Regions from separate parts of the Streptomyces sp. NBC_01717 genome, predicted to be linked through region 2. Evidence: predicted binding sites of a transcription regulator. Region 2 holds the regulator's gene; the other holds the start of a gene.

Region 1 (3,412 bases), 1.1 Mb from region 2:
ACCCGGGCCGCCAGTTCACGCATGGAGAACGGCTTGGTCATGTAGTCGTCGGCGCCGACACCGAGGCCGACCAGCATGTCGGTCTCGTCGTCCCGGGCGGTCAGCATCAGCACCGGCACCGGCCGCGCGGCCTGAACCCGGCGGCAGACCTCCAGGCCGTCGAAGCCCGGAAGCATGATGTCGAGCACCATCAGGTCGGGCTGCCAGGCCTCGGCCGCGTCGACGGCCGCGGGGCCGTCGAGCGCGGTCTGCACCAGAAAGCCCTCGGCCCGCAGGCGTGCGGAAATGGCGTCGACGATCGTCGCGTCGTCCTCGACCACCAGCACCCGGCGCTGCGCGCCCGGGGTGGCCGCGACACCGTTGTGGGTGGTGTGTGTCTGTTCCATCGCCCCGCCCCTGCCCGTTCTCGCGGGGGTCATTCCCCCGGACGCACGGTCTTCGCTTGTGAATTTTGTGGGTGATCCCGTTTGCCGCTCAGCAGCGTAAAGCCAGCAGGCTGTTCCCGGCTACGCAGGGTGTAACGGCACGGGAACGGGTTGGACGCAAGCAGGCGGCGGAGTGTCTGTCTTGTGGCGCTTGGCCCCCGGGCGTCCGGGGGCCCCGGATACCCGGAGGAGAACCTCAGTCGTCCCGAAGTGCGAGATGAACCACGTCGGGCACACCTCGGGCAACACGCACCTCCTCCGTCCTTACCCCAACGAATCCGGCATTCTTCAGGGCCTGTTCGAAGGCGGCGGACGGCTGCGCGGACCACACCGCCAGCACCCCACCCGGGTTGAGCCGTTCCCGGCAGTCCGCCAGCCCGGAAGCGGAGTAGAGACTTCCGTTGTCCTCGGTGACGATCCAGTCCGGTCCGTTGTCGATGTCCAGACACAACGCATCGTAACGGTCCGTAGTCGTACGCAGATATGTGACGAGGTCCGTCGCCAGGATCGTCGTCCGCGGATCGGTGAGCGCCGCGGCGGAGATCCGGGCCAGTGGCCCGTCCAGGTGCCAGTCGATGATCGCCTGCTCCCGTTCGACCACCGCGATTCGCCCCCAGCGCGGCTCGGCGGCGGCATGCGCCAGCGAGAAGCCGACCCCGAGCCCTCCGACGAGCACTGCCGGATCCGTCCGCCCGGCGGGCAGTGCGGCGAGTGCGGCATCGATCAGCAACCGTTCGGAGCGCCCGTCCGCGGTGTCCATCAGAAAGCACCCGTTGGCGATGATCTCGAAGTCGTCCCCCCGCTCCCGCAGGACGACCTCCCCGTACGGTCCCTCGCGGCGGTCGAGTGTGACGGGGCTGTGAGCGGTGCGGCGGTCGGCGGTCGGCATGTCCTCGGTCTCCGGTAGGCGGTGGATGGGGTCCCACCATCCTCGTCGGACGGCGCGGGAGGGGCCAAAATCGGTGGATCCGGGTGGGGCGCGAGGAGTCGAAGGGCAGGTGGCCCGCCCGCCGCTGTTGCACCGGCGCGCGGATGCCGGCGGTCGGCGAGGCGCCTTCGAGCCGTGCACCGCGAGGTATTCGGCTGCCGGCCGCGGCGCCAGGTCGTCGATGAGCGTGGTGAGGGGTGCCGGGTCCGTCGAAGGGGTGCGGCCGGTGGCCGCGGCGATGCGCATCTGCGCGGTCGGCTCGGCGTACAGGGCGCGCAGCAGGTCCAGGTCGGAGACGCCGGGAATGGCAGTGCCCCGCGGAATGCTGCCGTACAGGTAGGCGCTGTGCAGCTGCGTGGCGCCGAACGCATCGGTGATCCGGGAGCGGGCCGCCTCGACCACGGGGGCGAACGCCGCCGGTACGCGGCTCAGCGAGCCTTCATGTCTGATCGTCCCGTCCTCGGCCAGGCCCCTGTCGTCCACGCGTGTGTCACCCATGCGGGCACTCTCCCCCGTGCGTTAGGCGGGCCGCGAACGGATTTCGCAGGTGGCGGCGAGGCGGAAGGGGGATCGCTGAGAGCGAACACGGCCGCGGGAACATTAAGTCGCTCAGGAGCATTGAGCCTGCATAGCTCAACTTGAATGCCGAAGGGGAGATCATGGCTACTGAGCCCAACGCGGTCACTCCGCTGACCTTGCCAGTGCTGCCGCTCGACGACGAGGTCGTGCTGCCCGGAATGGTGGTTCCTCTCGACCTGTCCGACACCGATGTGCGGGCCGCCGTGGAGGCCGCGCAGGCAGCCGTCCGGCCGGGTGGCGGCAAGCCCGAGGTGCTGCTCGTGCCGCGGATCGACGGGACGTACACCGGAACGGGTGTGCTCGGTACCGTCGAGCAGGTCGGCCGGCTCTCCGACGGCGACCCCGGTGCGCTCATCCGCGGCCGTGACCGGGTGAGGATCGGCGCCGGGACCACCGGCCCCGGGGCAGCGCTCTGGGTGGAGGGGACACGCGTGGACGTGTCCGTCCCGGAGCCGCTTCCCGGTGCGGCCGCCGAGCTGGTCAAGGAGTACAAGGCCCTGGCCACCAGCTGGCTGAAGAAGCGCGGCGCCTGGCAGGTCGTGGACCGGGTCCAGCAGATCGACGACATCTCCGCGCTCGCCGACAACTCCGGTTACTCACCTTTCCTCACGACCACCCAGAAGGTGCAGCTCCTGGAGACCGCCGACGCGGTCGCCCGGCTGAAGCTCGCCATCCAGTGGCTCGGCGAACACCTCGCCGAACAGGACGTCGCCGAGTCCATCGCGAAGGATGTCCAGGAGGGCGTCGACAAGCAGCAGCGCGAGTTCCTGCTGCGGCGCCAGCTCGAAGCCGTACGCAAGGAACTGTCAGAGCTCAACGGCGACCCGGAGGACGAGTCCGACGACTACCGGGCGCGCGTCGAAGCCGCCGATCTTCCCGAGCACGTCCGTGAGGCCGCGCTCAAGGAGGTCGACAAGCTGGAGCGCTCGTCCGACCAGAGCCCCGAGGGTTCCTGGATCCGCACCTGGCTGGACACCGTCCTGGAGCTGCCGTGGAACGAGCGCACCGAGGACGCGTACGACATCCGCGCGGCCAAGGAGATCCTCGACGCCGAGCACGCCGGCCTGGAGGACGTGAAGGAGCGGATCACCGAGTACCTCGCCGTGCGCAAGCGCCGTGCCGACCGCGGTCTCGGGGTCGTCGGCGGGCGCCGCGGTGGTGCGGTGCTGGCCCTCGTCGGGCCTCCCGGCGTAGGCAAGACGTCCCTCGGCGAGAGCGTCGCGCACGCCATGGGACGCAAGTTCGTCCGTGTCGCGCTCGGCGGTGTGCGGGACGAGGCGGAGGTCCGCGGCCATCGGCGTACGTACGTCGGTGCGCTCCCCGGACGCATCGTCCGCGCCGTCAAGGAGGCCGGTTCCATGAACCCGGTCGTCCTGCTCGACGAGATCGACAAGGTCGGCTCCGACTTCCGCGGCGACCCGGCCGCGGCGCTCCTCGAAGTGCTCGACCCGGCGCAGAACCACACCTTCCGCGACCACTA
Region 2 (3,412 bases):
GGGTCTCCTGTCCGAGCTCCTGCCCGTGCTCGACGACGTCGGTCGCGCCAGGGAACACGGCGAGCTCGTGGGCGGGTTCAAGTCGGTGGCCGAATCACTCGAGACGGTCGTCGCCAAGCTGGGCCTGCAGCAGTTCGGCACGGAGGGCGAGCCCTTCGACCCGACGATCCACGAGGCGCTGATGCACTCGTACGCGCCGGACGTCACCGAGACGACCTGCGTGGCGATCCTCCAGCCGGGGTATCGCATCGGCGAGCGCACCATCCGCCCCGCGCGGGTGGCGGTGGCCGAACCCCAGCCGGGGGCGGCCCCTGCGGCGGCGAAGGAAGAGAAGACAGACGACGAGGAGAGCGGTGGCACCGAGGAGGTCTGACATTTCGTCCGACCACCGAGGGGCCCACCGTCTGCCCCGGCGACCGGCCCTCGGGCCGGTCGCCCGGCCGATCGTCCGGAAGGAGGGACGTCGATGAGCACGAAGGACTTCGTCGAGAAGGACTACTACAAGGTTCTCGGCGTCCCCAAGGACGCCACCGACGCAGAGATCAAGAAGGCGTACCGCAAGCTCGCCCGCGAGTTCCACCCCGACGCCAACAAGGGCGACGACAAGGCGGAGGAGCGCTTCAAGGAGATCTCCGAGGCCAATGACATCCTCGGCGACTCCAAGAAGCGCAAGGAGTACGACGAGGCGCGCGCCCTCTTCGGCAACGGCGGCTTCCGGGCCGGTCCCGGCGGTGCGGGAGGCAACTTCAACTTCGACCTGGGCGACCTCTTCGGAGGCACCCAGGGCGGCGGAGCCGGCGGCCCCGGTGGTTTCGGTGGCGGCGGCGGTCTCGGCGATGTCTTCGGCGGCCTGTTCAACCGGGGCGGCGGTGCGGGGACACGTGTGCAGCCGCGCCGCGGCCAGGACATCGAGTCCGAGGTGACGCTCAGCTTCACCGAGGCGGTCGACGGGGCCACGGTCCCGCTGCGGATGTCCAGCCAGGCGCCCTGCAAGGCGTGTTCGGGCACCGGCGACAAGAACGGCACCCCGAGGGTCTGCCCGACCTGTGTCGGCACCGGCCAGGTGTCGCGCGGCAGCGGCGGCGGGTTCTCGCTCACCGATCCCTGCGTGGACTGCAAGGGCCGGGGCCTCATCGCCCAGGACCCGTGCGATGTCTGCAAGGGCAGTGGACGGGCGCGTTCGTCGCGCACCATGCAGGTCAGGATCCCGGCGGGCGTCTCCGACGGCCAGCGGATCCGGCTGCGCGGCAAGGGCGCTCCGGGCGAGCGCGGCGGCCCGGCCGGCGATCTGTACGTCGTCGTCCATGTCGACGCCCACCCGGTCTTCGGCCGCAGGGACGACAACCTCACGGTCACCGTGCCCGTCACCTTCGTGGAGGCGGCGCTCGGCGGCGAGGTGAAGGTCCCCACGCTCGGCGGCCCCCCGGTCACCCTGAAACTGCCGGCCGGTACCCCCAACGGGCGTACGATGCGCGCCCGGGGCAAGGGTGCGGTACGCAAGGACGGCACCCGGGGCGACCTGCTGGTCACCGTCGAGGTGGCCGTGCCGAAGGAACTGGGTCCCGAGGCGCAGGACGCGCTGGAGGCCTACCGGAAGGCGACCGCGGGGGAGGACCCGCGGGCGGAGCTGTTCCAGGCCGCGAAGGGAGCATGATGTGGACGGCCGACGACGTAATCCGTACCAACTGACCGATGACTCACCGGTGTACGTGATCTCGATCGCGGCCCAGCTCGCGGGCCTGCATCCGCAGACACTGCGCCAGTACGACCGCCTCGGTCTGGTCTCCCCGGACCGCACGGCCGGCCGCGGCCGGCGCTACTCGGCCCGCGACATCGAGCTGCTGCGCACCGTGCAGCAACTGTCGCAGGACGAGGGCATCAACCTGGCGGGCATCAAGCGCATCATCGAGCTGGAGAACCAGGTGGCCGCGCTCCAGCAGCGCGTCGCCGAACTCTCCGCGGCAGTGGACGGTGCGGCGGCGGCGATGCAGCAGCGCGAGGCGCAGGTGCATGCGTCGTACCGGCGTGATCTGGTGCCGTATCAGGATGTGCAGCAGACCAGTGCGTTGGTGGTCTGGCGGCCGAAGAGGCCGAAGGAATAGGCGCGGTTACGGCGTACGTACGACGGCCGAGGCCCGTCACCCGGAAACGGGTGGCGGGCCTTCCGCGTCGGTGCGGACGTCACCGTCCGGCTCAGCGATGCCCGACCGGACGATGAGCGCGCCCAGTTGGGTCCGGCTGGAGGCGTCGAGTGCCTGCATGAGTTTGGCGATGTGGGACCGGCAGGTGCGGACGCTGATGCCCAGCTTGCGGGCCACCGCGTCGTCGACGTGGCCTTCGACCAGGAGGCGCGCGATGCTGCGCTGTACGGCGGTGACGGGGGTGCCGGGGGCCGATGTGGGCAGTTGCTGGGTGAGGGGAGTGGCCTGCGCCCACAGGACCTCGTACATCTGGATCAGGAAGCGGATCAGGGCGGGGTGGCGGATCTCCAGGGCGACGTCCCGCGTGGCGTTTGCGGGAATGAAGGCGACCGCGCGGTCGAAGATGAGCAGTCGTTCCACGGTCTGTTCGACGGTGCGTACCTGGAGGCGGTCCGCGGGGACCTGGGCCAGGTACTCCTTGAGTCGGGGAGCGTACCGGGCCGAGTGCTGGTAGATGTGTCGCAGGCTGGCCCCTTGCTCGACCATGGACAGGGCGCGGGGCAGCGCCTCCGGCATTTGATTGAAGGGTCTGGTGCTGCCTGGCTGCATCGTCAGCACCTCCCTCGATGCTCCCGCCGTCGCGTCGCCGACGGCTGCCCTGATCTGTGGCTTTCCCTCGATGACGGTGATGGCGAGGTTGGGGTCCTCACTGACCACCGACGCCAGGGGGGCCAGCGAGTCCGCGAGGGCCGCGGTGCGCCGTATCCGTTCGTGGATCTCGCGGGTGACGGGCTGCAGCAGATGTGCCAGGGCGGCGGACGGTGGCACGGGGCGCATCCACGCGTCGTCCCGGGGGTCGGGGTGGACCAGGGCCATGTCGATGAGGCACGGGGCTGGTGCGAGGTCGGCGCGTGGGATCCGCCCCTTGCGGAGCGCCTCGGCGTAGAGCTGGATCGCGGAGTCACACAGCTCTCGCGCATCATGCGGGTGGACCGGAACTTCCCTGTCTACGGCCATCTGAGGGCCCCCCACTTTTTACAGTGCAACAAGCTGACGGTGGTGGAAGCGTAGTCATTGGGGGAGTGTTGCCGTGTCGGGGGTGATGAACTCCTCGGGAGCACAAGGGTCGTGGGGTCGTGGCTGTGTTCTCCCCCGTTGCGCGGTCACGGCACGCCTTCACGAAGGAAGCAGGTCGGACGCCATGTCGAACACCGACACACACAGTGGTTGCGCAGCGGCGATGTACGTGGCGGGTCAGTGATCCTGCTCAA

The links. Region 2 encodes HspR, which represses chaperone genes until heat shock. Its sites were predicted from a motif close to TTGAGNNNNNNNNNCTCAA; they were not measured.
Region 1: a site for HspR is predicted at 1,972-1,990, ahead of lon (endopeptidase La). Genes of this name have one in related genera too.

The regions. Positions count from the first base shown of each region.
Region 1 is NZ_CP109178.1:3,398,620-3,402,031, reverse strand. It holds gene OHB49_RS15260 (response regulator transcription factor) at 1-386, opposite strand, end outside; gene OHB49_RS15255 (spermidine synthase) at 622-1,314, opposite strand; gene lon (endopeptidase La) at 2,013-3,412, shown strand, end outside.
Region 2 is NZ_CP109178.1:4,522,773-4,526,184, reverse strand. It holds gene grpE (nucleotide exchange factor GrpE) at 1-373, shown strand, start outside; gene dnaJ (molecular chaperone DnaJ) at 467-1,654, shown strand; gene OHB49_RS20455 (heat shock protein transcriptional repressor HspR) at 1,656-2,102, shown strand; gene OHB49_RS20450 (LuxR C-terminal-related transcriptional regulator) at 2,139-3,158, opposite strand; gene OHB49_RS20445 (helix-turn-helix transcriptional regulator) at 3,396-3,412, opposite strand, start outside.